3 regions of the Dactylosporangium sp. NPDC049140 genome follow, and region 3 is predicted to be linked to each of the others. Evidence: riboswitches for the same ligand, from Rfam matches in the RefSeq annotation. Region 3 holds a riboswitch; each other region holds the start of a gene.

Region 1 (4,603 bases), on a different contig from region 3:
ATCGACACGAAGCGCTGGTACGCCGACACGCGGCTCTGCACCTGTGCCGGGTTGCGGCCGCCGCACTCCAGGCTGCCGTTGATGCTCCGGATCGTCTCGCCGAAGCCGGCGCCGTTGACGATGGCGTTGTGCGGGGTCATGGTGCCCGGGCCGCTCTGGGTGTTCCAGTACCAGAGGGCGGTCTTCCAGGCCACGGCCGAGTCGGTCTGCACGAGGTTCGGGTTGTGCAGCAGGTCGATGCCCAGCGCGTCGCCCGCGGCCTTGTAGTTGAAGTTCCACGACAGCTGGATCGGGCCGCGGCCGTAGTACGCGGACTGGCCGGCCGGGCAGCCGTAGGACTGGCTCGTGTCGCAGTAGTGCGGGTAGTTGGCGGTGTTCTGCTCCACCACGTACACCAGGCCGCCCGTCTCGTGGTTCACGTTCGCCAGGAACGCGGCCGCTTCCTGCTTGCGCACGTCGTCCGAGCCGGTCTTCGCGAAGCCGGGGTACGCCGACAGCGCCGCCACCAAGCCCGAGTACGTGTAGAAGGAGTTCCGGCCCGGGAACATCTGGTTGAACTGCGCCTCGCTCACGACGAAGGAGCCGTTCGAGGGGGGAGGAGTCGTCCCACCAGTTCCACCACCGGTGCCGGTGCACGCGTACGGGTCCCAGTACCAGGTGCTGATCACCGGACTGTAGCCCGGGTTGTCATGTTCGGCGACGTAGAAGTTACCGTCCGTGAACTTCACGATGTCCCCGGTCGCGTAGTTGCGGCCCTGCACCCACGCCGGGAAGCTGCAGCCGCCCGCGGTGCCGGTCTGGGTCGGGGGCTGCGGGGTCGAGCCGCCGCACGAGCCCTGGTCCTGCCAGACGCCGGTCGTACCGGGGGGCGCCTCGTTCTGCGTCCACCACTTGGCGAGGAAGTTGTGGCCGTTGCGGGAGACCGTCGCGCCCCCGGTGTAGACCGCCGAGGCCTGCCAGGCGGGGCTGCAGGACGCGGCCGACGCGGGGAGCATGTTGAAGACCGCGACCACCCCGCCCACGACGGTCACCGCGGCCAGCATCGCCCACAGGCGCACTCTCGACACCGTTGATCACTCCTTACCCAGGTCGTCTGACCTGCCCATCCGACCAGGCGGAGGGGCGTGAAGGAGCGAACGTCATCTTTTTATGAAGAATATTTACGGTTGTCTTGAGGCATGCGGCCCGACGGTGATCTACGTCACTGCGGCGTGTCTTCAACTGGAAGAGGACAAACCGTCCGGTGCGCGAATTCGGCACCCTGGGTACAGTGACCCACGGTCACGTCCACGAGGGCACCGCCCCCGGTGCCGGGCGAGGCTGCCGCCTAATCGCCGCACTGTGGCGAGCCGGGGACCCACCGTAACGTTGGGGTGAATCCGCCCTTCTTCCGAAGGGTGGTAGGGGTCGTTCCGTCCCGAACCCGTCAGCTAACTCGGTCGGCGGCCGACGGAAGGAACAGCGAACAAGATGTCATTGCGACATCCCTACCGGCGCCTGATGGTCGCGCTGCTGGCGGCATTCGTGCTCGGGGGGCTCGCCGCCACGCCCGCCGCGGCCGAGCCCGGCGGTGACACCGGCGACGAGGGCTCGAGCGCGAACCCCACCCTGGGCTCCGTGCTCGAGGACAGCACCCGGGCCTGGTCCGAGGCGAAAGAGAAGTTCGACGCCTCGGTCAAGCGCCAGGGCGAGCTCACCGCGCAGCTGCAGGCGACCGAGGCCCAGCTCGCGACGGTGCAGGACCAGGTGGCCTCGATCGCCGTCGCGGCCTACCGCACCGGCCCGCTCACCACGTTCGCCGCGCTGATGGACTCCGGCAGTCCGGACGGCTTCGCCGAACGGGCCGGCACCATCAACCAGATCGCCCACCACAACGACAACCTGCTGCACCAGCTCAAGCAGCTCAAGGACAGCCAGGCCGCGCAGAAGAAGGCGCTCGAGGACGAGGTCGCCGCGCAGCAGCAGCAGGTCCAGACGATGGAGCAGAAGAAGAAGGACGCGGAGAACGCCCTGAAGCTGGCCGGCGGGCCGAGCAAGGGCTTCGTCACCGCCAACCTGCCGACCGCCGACCCGGTGCCCCGCACATCCACCGGCGCGCTGCCGAAGGAATCGTGCAGCGTCAAGGACCCCACGACGACCGGCTGCATCACCCCGCGCATGCTGCACGCGATGCAGGAGGCGCAGAAGGACAACTTCAAGCGGTTCGTGGCGTGCTTCCGCCCGAGCGGGCCGTACGAGCACCCCAAGGGCCGGGCCTGCGACTTCTCGGTACAGACGAAATCGGGATTCGGCGGCGTGGCCTCCGGTGACGACTTCGTCTACGGCAGCACGCTTGCCGCGTACTTCGTCAAGAACGCGAATGCGCTCGGCGTGATGTACGTGATCTGGTTCAAGGAGATCTGGACGCCCGCCGTCGGCTGGCACCATTACAGCGGCGTCGCCGGCGATCCCTCCAGCGACCACACGAACCACGTACACCTCTCGATCCTGTAATCCTCAAAGACGCGAGCGGCCGGCCGATGGGGCAACCGTCGACCGGCCGTTTCCGTGGCAAGGACGGCGCGGTCGACGTGGGCCCGACGGACATCCTCACCGACCTGCCGTACGCCCCCGGCGCCCACCTCGCCGCCGGCACCTGCCAGGTCCCGCACGACCAGTCCGAGCAGGTCCTGCACGAGCTGATCGAGAAGGTCGGCGCCCCGATGAGCTCGAGTGCGGGCCGCAAGGGCTAGAGGAGCTACAGGAGTTCCGTGTCGCGCAGCAGGCGCCACAGGCCGGCACCGTCCGGGGCGCCGAGCCAGCGCCAGTCGTGGGGCGGGAAGCGCCGCGGGTTGCCGGCCACGCCCGGGACCGCGCCGGCCAGCACCGCCTGCGTGGGCGAGAGGTGCCGGATCGCGACCGCCGCGATGCTGTCCGGGTGCTCCGCGGCGAACTCGGCGTAGATCTCCGGGTCGTGCTGGCCGTCGTCGCCGACGAGCAGCCAGCGGATGTCCGGGAACTCCTGGGCGAGCCGGGACAGCGAGGCCCGCTTGTGCGCCTGGCCGCTGCGGAAGAACCGGTCTGCCTGCGGCCCCCAGTCGGTGAGCAACAGCGGGCCGGCCGGGTACAGGTGCCGCGACAGGAACCGCGTGAGGGTCGCCGCCACGTTCCAGGCGCCGGTGGACAGGTAGAAGACGGGCGCGCCCGGGTTGGCGTTGACCAGCCGCTCGTACAGCACCGCCATCCCTGGTACCGATGCCCGGGCGTGCTCATCCAGCACGAAGGTGTTCCAGGCCGCCAGCAGCGGTCGCGGCAGCGTCGTGACCATTACCGTGTCGTCCACGTCGGAGACGATGCCGAGGCGGGTGGCGGCCGGGTCGATGATCCGGACCGGCGCCTCGACGGGGTCGCTGTCCTCGCACTGCAGCGTCACCGTGGCCCAGCCGGGGGCGAGGTCGGCCTCGACCACGAAGTCCACGAACCCGCCGCGGTCGCAGCGCACCTCGCAGGTCTGCCCGCCGGCCTGGATCCGCACGAGCGCGTTGCTGACCGACACCGCGGTGAACGAGCGCCAGCCGCGCAGCTTCTTGAGGCGCTTGCCGGGCTTCGGGTCGATGCGGGCCAGCAGCACCCGGCCGAGCACCCGGACCCAGCCGGGCCTGGTCTCGGTCGCGGCGGAGCCGTAGCCGGTGTAGGCGGTGACCGCGACGCTCCAGCCCCGCCGGCGCAGCCGCCGCTCCAGCACGGCGTGGAAGGCGTCCTCGATGCGCGCCGCCCGGTGCAGCGGCAGAGGCGCGCTGCTCGGAGAGCTCGGGGTCAGGGACACCGCCCCACCCTGCCACAGCCCTGCCACCGGTGCACCCTGCTAGCCGATCAACTCAACGTGACCAACAGACGACGGTGGCATGAAACCGTGAGCCCGAACCGGCGGGGCACTTCTAACGTGAATGTCATCGAGGAAACATGAAGGTACGAGGCGCACAGGAGGTGCGAGATGGCTACCACTTTCGAGGCCGTTCGGGCCGAGGCTCTGTTCGCCTCGGATCTGCAGGGCTCGCAGGCCCCGGCGCGCGGCGAGATCCGCACCGCGGTCGCGGCGACCCTGCGGCGCATGGGCGTTCAGGGCTGCGCGGCCCGGGTCGCGAGCGAGTTCGGCGACCACCCGGAGACCGCCGTCGCCCGCATGGCGTGGGCGCTGGCCCAGATCCGCGCGACCTACCCGGTCGAGGGCTCCAAGACGCTGCGGGCCATGCGCTCGATGCGCCGCCCGGGCGCGGTAATCCGTACGATGGCCGCCTGAAAGCCTGAATAAAAGGCGCGGCCGTCGGGCATTACCACGGCCATGCAGGAACTGCACGTCACCATTGACCCGGACGGCGCCGACCCCGCCGTCCAGCGGCTCCAGGAGCCGCTCGAGGCCCAGCTGACCTCGGCGCTGCAGCGCGCCGCCGAGGTCGTCGAGGACGACTACCACGGCGAGTCCGTGGACGAGGTGAGCCAACGGCTCCTCGAGGTCGCCCGCGCGAGTCTGCATCCCGACATCGCCGGCGCCTGGCTGCCCGACCAGCGCGAGCTGCGCCAGGCCGCCGAGGCGATCGTGAGCGATTTTCACTGATTGCCCCGA
Region 2 (4,603 bases), on a different contig from region 3:
AGGTGCGGAACCTGTCGCTGAGCCTCACCGAGGACGACAGCGCCGACCGGGCCGTGCTCGAGGCGCTCGGCATCGACGACTTCGACCACGTCATCGCGCTGTGCTACGACGACGTCGACCGGCAGGTCGCCGACTCGCGGACCCTCGTGACGCTGCTGCACCTGCGCGACATGGAGCAGAAGCTCGACGGGAAGTTCTCGATCGTCAGCGAGATGGGCGACGACCGCAACCGCCAGCTGGCCCAGGTCACCCAGGCCGACGACTTCATCGTCAGCGACAAGCTGCTGAGCCTGATGACGACCCAGGTCTCGGAGAACCCGCACCTCGCCGACGTGTTCGGCCGGCTGTTCGACGCCGGCGGCAGCGAGATCTACCTGAAGCCCGCCGAGCTGTACGTCCGCGCCGGCCACCCGCTCAACTTCCAGACGGTGCTGGAGGCGGCCCGCCTGCGCGGCGAGTCGGCGGTCGGCTACCGGCTGGCCGCGAACGCGCAGGCCGCGCCCGCGTACGGGATCGTGCTCAACCCGGACAAGGCGGCGAGCGTGACGTTCGCCCCGGACGACCGTGTGATCGTCCTGGCCAAGGACTGAACGGGCCCGACCTGGCCCGACCGTGAGGGCGGCAACAATGCTCCCCGAAACGTTGCCGCCGCTCACGGAGGTGGTTCAGGCCACGTAGCCGCGCGCCGCCGCCCAGTTGGCCAGGGCGTCCGTGGACATCCAGTACGTGCGCGGGCCGAACATGCCCGACGGGTCGGCGATGAGCACGGCGCGGCCGTGGTCGCGGTAGCCGACCAGGGAGATGTAGTGTCCGCCGGGGAACTCGTGGTAGGTGCCGGCCTGGTCGGTGGCGCCGCCCACGATGTTGGCGACCAGGGCCCGGCCGGTGCTCAGCGCACGGACGGCGTCGTACTGCAGTTCGCGCGCCTCGCCGGCCGAGGCCCGCTGGCCAGCGATGAAGCGGGCCTGGTACACCTCCTTGCCCAGAACGCCGTTCATTGCCCTGGTCACGTCGGCGACCGAGTTGGTGCCGTTCACCGTGGTGCCGAGGCGAGCGGCGACGTCGTTCTGCGACAGGTCGGCGCCCACCGACGTCAGCGCGATGCGGGTCGAGGCCGGGCCGCAGTAGTAGAAGTTGGGCTGGAACTGGAAGTCGAAGTTGACCGTGTTCTCGGCCGGCGCGGTGTCCAGCAGGTCGGGGGCCGGCGGCGTGGTCGCCTCCGGCTGTACGGGCGTCGCGGTGCTCAGCGCCGCGGTGCCGACGGGGTGCGCGTCGGCCGGCGCGGCGCCCCCGTTGAGCAGTGCCGCGGTCGCCACGGAGACCACCACCAGCGAGGCGGTCCCGAGCAGTGCGGGGATCGGGCGGCGAAACAGCGCGGTGAAGCGTTGGTGCATCAAGGCTCCTTCCGATGCCGTCTACCGGGTTAGCTGACGGATTCGGGCGGGAAGCACGCCCTACCACGACCTACGTGAGGAGGCCGACGGATTCACCCCGGGACTGCTTGGGTCCCCGGCTCGCAACGATGCGACTCGACGGGTCCGGGCCGGCGCCATCTGGCGATGGCAAACGACCAGCTCAGACACGTGGACATTACTGGTCGGTACATCCACCGGCCCACCCCGTCCGCCCCACCCCACCCCTCCTACAAATGCAGGCCTTCGACGGCGGACACCCTTGACAGTCCGACGTCCAGGCCCGGGGGCGGACATGGTGGTTGACACGATGGCCGCCCGGAATCAGGCTGGGTGGAACGAGGATGCCATCGCGAGGTGAGCCATGACGGCCCGGCCTACGGAGCCGCCCACCGCCGGCCCCCGTCCGCTGGCGGAGCTGCGCCGCGAGGACCGCGGCCTGCCCTGGCTCGGCCAGATCTTCGACTACCAGCGCGACCCGATCCGGCTCTACCGGCGCCACTGGGAGCACTACGGCCCGGTCGCGCCGTCGTACCTGCTCGGCCAGGACACGGTGTTGCTGCTCGGCCCGGACGCCTGCGGCGAGGCGCTGCAGAACCGGGACAAGGCGTTCGCCAACGAGCCGGCCTGGTCGCAGCTGGTGGGACCGTTCTTCCACCGCGGCCTGATGCTCATCGACTTCGACGAGCACCGCGGGCATCGGCGGATCATGCAGGAGGCGTTCACCCGGCGGCGGCTGGACGGCTACACCCGCCGGCTGCACCCCGCCGTCGAGCATGGCATGGCGAACTGGGAGGCCGGGCGGGAGTTCCGGGCGTACCGTCGCCTCAAGCAACTGACCCTCGACATCGCCGCCGATCTGTTCATGGGTGGGGCCCGCAACACCGGCCCGGCCGAGATGGAGCGGGTCAACCGGGCGTTCATCGCCTGCGTGCAGGCCGCCGCCGGAATCGTCCGGGCCGACGTGCCGTTCACGCGCTGGGGCCGGGCGTACCGCGGCCGGAAGGTGCTCGAGCAGTTCCTGCGGGGGTACCTGCCCGTCAAGCGGGCCGAGGCGACCGACGACATCTTCTCGGTGCTCTGTCACATCGAGACCGAGGACGGCGACCGCTTCTGCGACGACGACGTCGTCAACCACATGATCTTCCTGATGATGGCGGCCCACGACACGTCGACCATCACCATTTCCACGATGTTGCAGTACCTCGGGCAGCACCCGGCCTGGCAGGAGCGCTGCCGGGCCGAGGCGCTGGCCCTCGGACCGGCGCCGGAGATGGCCGAACTGGAGTCGCTCGTCTCGATCGACCTGGTCATGCGCGAGGCCCTGCGCCTGCGCGCACCGGTGCCGGTGCTGGTCCGCTATACCGTCAAGGACACCGTCGTGCAGGGCGTCCGCATCCCGGCGCGCACGCTCTGCATGCTCGGCCTCCAGTTCACCCACCTGATGGACGACTACTGGAGCAACCCGGCGGCGTTCGACCCCGAGCGCTTCGCGCCCGAGCGCCGCGAGGACCGCTCGCACCGCTTCGCGTGGGAGCCCTTCGGTGGCGGCGTGCACAAGTGCATCGGCCTGTACTTCGCCGGCCTGGAGGTCAAGGCGATCATGCACCGGCTGCTGCGCGGGTACCACTGGAGCGTCGACCCCGGCTACGTCGCGCCGCTGGACCACCACTCGTTGCCGTTCCCCAAGGACGGGCAGCCGATCGCCCTGTTCCGGAACTAGGCGCTGCCGGGCGGTTTCGCCTCACGGAACGGGTGGCCCGAGTCGGCCGCCACGCGAGCCGTTCAACCGAGCCGCGGACCCGGGCGCCGTCGGAGAATCGGTCGTACGCGTCGGCAGGAGGCCTCATGCGAAGACTGGCCACGGTGGCGACGGCCCTCACGATCGCCGCGGCGCAGACGTTCGCCGTGCCCGCGCTGTATGCCTGGGCCCACCGGCGAGACCACGCAACTGGTCGCCCCGACCCAGTACGGCGAGCGCCTGCAGCTCAGTGCGGACGCCGGCGTGCTGCTGTACACCTCCTTCCGGGGCGGCGTGACGATCAGCATCGACCGGACCGCGCCGTCGACCGGCGCCGCCGTGTGGTCGGCGAACCCGCAGTTCGTCGGCGGCAGCGCCATCCTCACCGCGACCGCCGGCGACGCGCTGTCCGGTGTGGCCGGCGGTGAGTACTTCATCGGCACGGACCCCGGACCCGGCCACGGCACGCCGATGGCCTACGGCGGCGGCCTTCTGTCCGCCTCGGTCGGGGCCGGCCTCGGTGTCGGCGTCCACACCGTCGGCGTGCGCGCCCGCGATGCGGCCGGCAACTGGAGTACCACGACGACGACCATGCTCGTCCTGTACGACCCGGCGTCGGGCCTGACGGCCACCGGCAAGAACAAGAAGGACCTCGTGCCCAGCCTCGCCAACGGCGACGTGCTGCCCGGCCTCGGCAGTGCCGGCCAGACCGACGCCGCCGACTACGGCTTCACGGTCCAGCACAAGCACGGCACGCTCGATCCCCGCAACGACTTCGCCTTCACGTACCGCACCGGTACCCACTGCGGCACCCCGAATGCGCAGGGCTGCCACACGCTCGCCCTGAACGCCGACGGCTTCGCCTGGCTCGTGGTCGACGGCCCCGGCAACTCCCGGGCCAGGTTCACCGGCACCGCGACGGTGACCGTCGACGGGACGACGACCGTGCACCCGTTCACGGTCGAGGCGATCGACGGCGACCGGCTCGCCCCGAGCACCGACGACACCCTCGTCCTCACGGTGTTCCCGACAGGGTCCGACCCGCTCGTCGCCGCGCCGCTGTACCGGGCATCGGGGTCGATGGCCAAGGGCAACAGCGTCAAGATCCGCTGAGCGGAACGGAAGTCCCGTCCGTTAGGCGATACCGGCCAGGTCATCGCCGTCCGCGGGCGTCGGACTACCCCTCGGGCGGCGTGAACTCGTACTTCCCGTCCGCGCCCCTGGTCAGCGCAAGCACCGCGACGACCGCGTCCGTGTTCAGCGGCCCGTAGATGTGCGGGAACGGCTCGTCCCAGCCGGGCGCGTCGTCGTAGCGCAGCGGCGCGGACAGCCGCTCCTCGTCGACGGCGAGCACGACCAGCCCCTCGTCCGAGCCATAGATCATGTTGGCCACCGGGGCGACCTGCGCGGCGGTACCGCCGTGAATGAACCCCTGCTCTTCGAGGGTGCG
Region 3 (4,603 bases):
CGGCCGCGACGCTCGCGGGGACGGCGGTCACCCGGGCCCGGTCGTTTAGGGCCCGGATTGCGGGTGATGGTTCAGCGATGACGGTGCGACTCCGCAGGCTCAACGGTGGCGAAACGGCCGTCACCGACAAGCGGCTCGATGCACTTCGCGCGGCCTTCCAGGGTCGGCTCATCACACCGGATGATCCCGGGTATGACGAGAGTCGTGTCGTGCACAACGGCATGTTCAAACGGCGCCCCGGGCTCATCGCCCGGTGCTCGGGAGCGGCGGACGTGATCGACGCGGTGAACCTCGCGGGCGAACGCGATCTGCTGGTCGCCGTGCGAGGCGGTGGCCACGGGATCGCGGGGCACAGCGCCTGCGACGAGGCCATGATGATCGACCTCTCGGCGATGCGGGGTGTCTGGGTGAACCCCGCCGAACGGCTCGTTCGCGTCCAGGGCGGGGCGACCTGGGGAGACGTCGACCGGGAGACCCAGGTGTTCGGCCTGGCCGTTCCCGGCGGCGTCGTGTCGACGACCGGTGTCGCCGGCCTGACGCTGGGCGGTGGACTCGGCTGGTTGCAGCGCAAGTACGGCCTCAGCTGCGACAACCTCGCCGCCGCCGAGATCGTCACGGCCGACGGTGCGCTCCTTCGGGCCAGCGGGACCGAGCACGAGGAGCTCTTCTGGGCACTTCGCGGCGGCGGCGGCAACTTCGGCGTTGTCACCGCCTTCGAGTTCCATGCGCATCCGGTCGGACCGACCGTCATGTTCGGGTTGGCGATGTACGCCGCGGCCGATGCTGAGGAGATCCTGCCGGCCTGGCGGGCCTGGACAACCGGCCTGCCGGACGAGGTCACCGGCCGGGCCATGTTCTGGTCGATGCCGGCCTCGCCGCTGCTACCGCCGGAGGTGCACGACCGGGACGTATTCATCGCCGCGGCCGTGTACGCGGGTCCGCCCGACGAAGCCATGAAGATCCTCAGACCGATCGGCGAATTCGGTACGCCACTCGCCGATCTCAGCGGGCCTATGCCGTTCCGGGACGTACAGCGGCTCTTGGACTGGATGTTCCCGAAGGGGCAGCTGCTCAGCTATTGGAAGTCGGTGGGCGTCCGCGAGCTCGGCGACGACGTGCTCGAGGTGGTGCTGCGCCGAGGACTTGAGCGGCCGCATCCTCGCACCATGGTCCACGTGCCGCAGATGGGGGGCGCCGTGCAGCGGCCGGGGATCCATGACACCGCCTTCGGCGACAGGAGCGCGGCGTACATCGTGAGCATCGACGGCAACTGGACCGACGCCGCCGACACCGAGGCCGACGTACGGTGGGTGCGGGATGCCTTCAACGAGGTGAATGGCCTGCCCTCGGCGGCTGGCATTTACCTCAACTTCAACGGCGACCCGGACCTGGACAGCGCGAGCAGGCGCGCGGCGTTCGGCGAGAATCTCAACCGGCTGGCTCGGGTCAAGCGGGACTTCGATCCCGGCAACCGTTTCCGGCTCAACAACAACATCCGGCCGACCGGCTGACAAAAGACTGGGCGGAACTCCGCCGGCTGTACTTGGCTGAGGGGATGTCGTTGCGCAGCGCCCCGGCGGGGCACGCGCTACGCGACAGCGCTCACGATCTGCCCGGCGAGGGCCTGCCATTGGGCGTAGGCGTCCGGAAACGCCGATACCTGCACGGTCTGTGCCGCCACCGTGACGGCCATCTGTTCCCAGCCTTGGACCTGCACCAGCGCCGCGTAGAAGCGGCGTGCCGCCTCGGCCGGATTCATAAGCTGGGCGACGGTGCCCCAGTTCGGCCGCTGCTGGAACAGGCCGACCGAGTCGTGGTCGCTTCCGACTCCCTCGTTGGGGAGTTTGAGCGACTCCGGAACGTTGGAGTTCGCGAGGTTGTGCAGATGGCTTTCCTGCAGCGCGGTGGCGATCGCGACGACGAATGCGCGCTGCGGCAGGTTCAACTGCTGCCCGACCTGGATGATCGTAACGGCGTTGTTCATCTCCGCCTGGGTCAGCCCGCCTACGGGAGTGTGGACGGTCGGCGATGGCGCGGCCGTTGACGGTGCGGCGGCGGTCGCGCTCGGCGCCGGCGACTGACTCGGTTGCGCGCCAGCCGAAGCCGCCGGCTGGTCGCCCGTGCGCCCGCCGCCACGGGATGCTCGGTTCTCGGCGTACGCCGCCCGCCCGCTGTCGCCCCGCTGCACGGCGTCGACCTGGACCACGGTGGCCGGTCTGTCGACCGGCGATGCAGATACGAACAGCGCACCGATCGCCGAGAACGCGACGATGACCGCGGCCGAGGACACGCCGATCCCCTTGCGGGCCACCGAGTGGCGGCCGCGACGGTAGCGGTGCCGGTGACGGGCGAGGTGCCGGCGCGGCACGGCGCGTCGCTGCCCGTCGGTGTCATCGGGCGGCATGAGGCGACCTCACGACCGGCGGACAGTGCTGATAGCGGTACTTCACGAACTACCTCGACAGACTTGCTCAGCACGCGCCTGCTGCTGGGCGGCGGACGGCGGCGCCGGAGTTCCGGCCGGCACGAGCGAGGGCACGGGCCATCGACCGTCCACAGGGGACGGTTGGGAGGTGTGCCGGGCAGGCGGGTGTGACCGGTACGCGCGCCGGAACGGTTATCGGACCAGACGGCGTCTTTGCTGTGCCGGCCGGCCTCCGGGGCCGCGGGTCGAGGTATAGCGACATGCGAGGGTCTGCACGCGATGCTCCTTCCGATGCCGCCTACCGAGTTAGCTGACGGATTCGGGCGGGAGGATTGCCCTACCTCGCGGCGCGTGGCCGCTTGGATTCACCCCAGTTGTGCTTGGTTCCCCGGCTCGTGCGAGCACGACTCGGCGGGCCCGCCGCGTCGTCACCTCGAACGGAGACGGCCAGGCGCAGCGGACCCCAAGACCATATCGGCTGCATAACCGCAGGTGAAGCCCCAAACGGAACTGCCAAGGTGCGCACGGCAGCCGGGCCTTCTGCCGCTTGCCGCGACGATCTCGCTGTGGCGCAGGTGGCCGGTGAGGACGATGCGCCTACCGCCGGGCGTCTTCGGGGCCTCGGCGTCCTTGACCCAGCCGCGACCGATACGCCGCAGGTCCAAGACCGCGGCACTGTGGGCCCGCGACGCCGAGGCAGATGGACACCGAGCGGTCTGCCACCATGACGTACCGTGACGTCGCCGTGGGTTGAGCCGGGCGGTTGTGTCATGGTTGAGCGCGATGGTAGGGCGTCTGCTGAACGGCCGGTACGAGCTGCGATCGGTCATCGGCCGGGGCGGCATGGCCGAGGTGTGGCTGGCCGTCGACGGGCGCCTGGGCCGATCCGTGGCCGTGAAGATGCTGCACGACGAGGGCGGCGCCGATCCGTCGCTGCCGGAGCGGTTCGAGCGCGAGGCGCACACCGCTGCGCGGCTGTCGCACCCGAACATCGTGGCCGTGTACGACGTGGGGGTCGACGACCGTACGCCGTACCTCGTGATGGAACTGGTCCAGGGGCACAGCCTCGCCGACGAGCTGGCCGCGGGCCCACTGGATCCGCGGCGTGCGGTGCGCATCGCCGAGCAGGTGTGCGACGCCTTGGCGGCCGCGCACGACGCCGGGGTGGTACACCGGGACGTGAAGCCGGCCAACATCCTCATCGGCGACGAGGGCCAGGTGAAGGTCTGTGACTTCGGCATCGCCCGCATCACCGACCGGGCGCAGACCTCGCTGACCGCCCCCGCCACCGTGCTCGGCACCAGCTCGTACATGGCGCCGGAACAGGTCCTCGGCGAGCCCGTGGACGCCCGGACCGACCTGTACGCGCTGGGCTGCGTGCTGTACGCGATGCTCACCGGCCGCCCGCCGTTCATCGCCGACTCGCCGGTGCAGATCGCGTTGCAGCAGGTGCACCAGGCAGCGGTACCGGTGGCGGTCCTGCGGCCCGGCCTGCCGCCACAACTCGCCGGGCTGGTCGGCGCGCTGCTGGCCAAACGCGCAACGGACCGGCCGGCGAGCGCGGCGCAGGTCCGCACGGCTTTGGCCGGCGGGACCGGTGGGGCCGCAACGGCTGTGCTCGCGCACGCCGCCGGACCGGCCGCTTTCGCGCGTGGCGAAGGACCGGCCGCGCTTGGGGGCGAGGCGCCGATCCGCGGCCGCGCCGCGGTGCGGCCGGCAACGCGCAGCCTGCCCATGCTCGGCGAGCCGCCCACACCAGCCGCCCGGCGACGGGGCCGCTCGGCCGGGATCGCGCTGGCGGCGCTCGGCGCGCTCGCCGTCGCCACTGTCGTGCTCGCGCTCGGGACCCTCCCGAGCCGGTCCGACCACCCAGCCGCGGCGCCCACCCCCGCGGACACGACGCAGTCGCTGCCGACCGCGGACACCTCGAGCGCGGCGCCGAGTGACACACCGACCGACCCGTCGAGCACAGCGCCGACCGACACACCGAGCGATACGACGACGAGTGATACGACAGGGGCGACGTTGGCCGCGGCCCGTGCCGCTGTGAAGGCGCAGGCCGCTGACGGCGGTCTGGACAGCGGTACCGCGCGTGAGCTGAACCGCCGGCTCGACAACCTCGCCCGCGACCTCAAGCGCGGCAACGCCGACAGCGCCGCAGCGGAGGTGGCGAGCCTG

The links. A riboswitch is a leader RNA that binds a small molecule or an ion and turns the genes downstream of it on or off. The one in region 3 is predicted to bind cyclic di-AMP.
Region 1: it holds a riboswitch for cyclic di-AMP, as region 3 does, so the genes downstream of both, AB0B76_RS15290 (hypothetical protein) here and AB0B76_RS00725 (hypothetical protein) in region 3, are expected to answer to the same signal.
Region 2: it holds a riboswitch for cyclic di-AMP, as region 3 does, so the genes downstream of both, AB0B76_RS27005 (C39 family peptidase) here and AB0B76_RS00725 (hypothetical protein) in region 3, are expected to answer to the same signal.

The regions. Positions count from the first base shown of each region.
Region 1 covers NZ_JBEZDS010000008.1:18,287-22,889, forward strand. The annotation lists gene AB0B76_RS15285 (glycoside hydrolase family 19 protein) at 1-1,067, opposite strand, end outside; cyclic di-AMP (ydaO/yuaA leader) riboswitch at 1,315-1,461, shown strand; gene AB0B76_RS15290 (hypothetical protein) at 1,471-2,493, shown strand; gene AB0B76_RS15295 (hypothetical protein) at 2,520-2,732, shown strand; gene AB0B76_RS15300 (phosphatase domain-containing protein) at 2,738-3,823, opposite strand; gene AB0B76_RS15305 (hypothetical protein) at 3,974-4,279, shown strand; gene AB0B76_RS15310 (hypothetical protein) at 4,322-4,594, shown strand.
Region 2 covers NZ_JBEZDS010000017.1:172,381-176,983, forward strand. The annotation lists gene AB0B76_RS27000 (NAD-binding protein) at 1-590, shown strand, start outside; gene AB0B76_RS27005 (C39 family peptidase) at 666-1,394, opposite strand; cyclic di-AMP (ydaO/yuaA leader) riboswitch at 1,398-1,545, opposite strand; gene AB0B76_RS27010 (cytochrome P450) at 1,777-3,135, shown strand; gene AB0B76_RS27015 (hypothetical protein) at 3,334-4,266, shown strand; gene AB0B76_RS27020 (DUF952 domain-containing protein) at 4,331-4,603, opposite strand, start outside.
Region 3 covers NZ_JBEZDS010000001.1:163,425-168,027, forward strand. The annotation lists gene AB0B76_RS00720 (FAD-binding oxidoreductase) at 78-1,511, shown strand; gene AB0B76_RS00725 (hypothetical protein) at 1,589-2,404, opposite strand; cyclic di-AMP (ydaO/yuaA leader) riboswitch at 2,706-2,849, opposite strand; gene AB0B76_RS00730 (protein kinase) at 3,209-4,603, shown strand, end outside.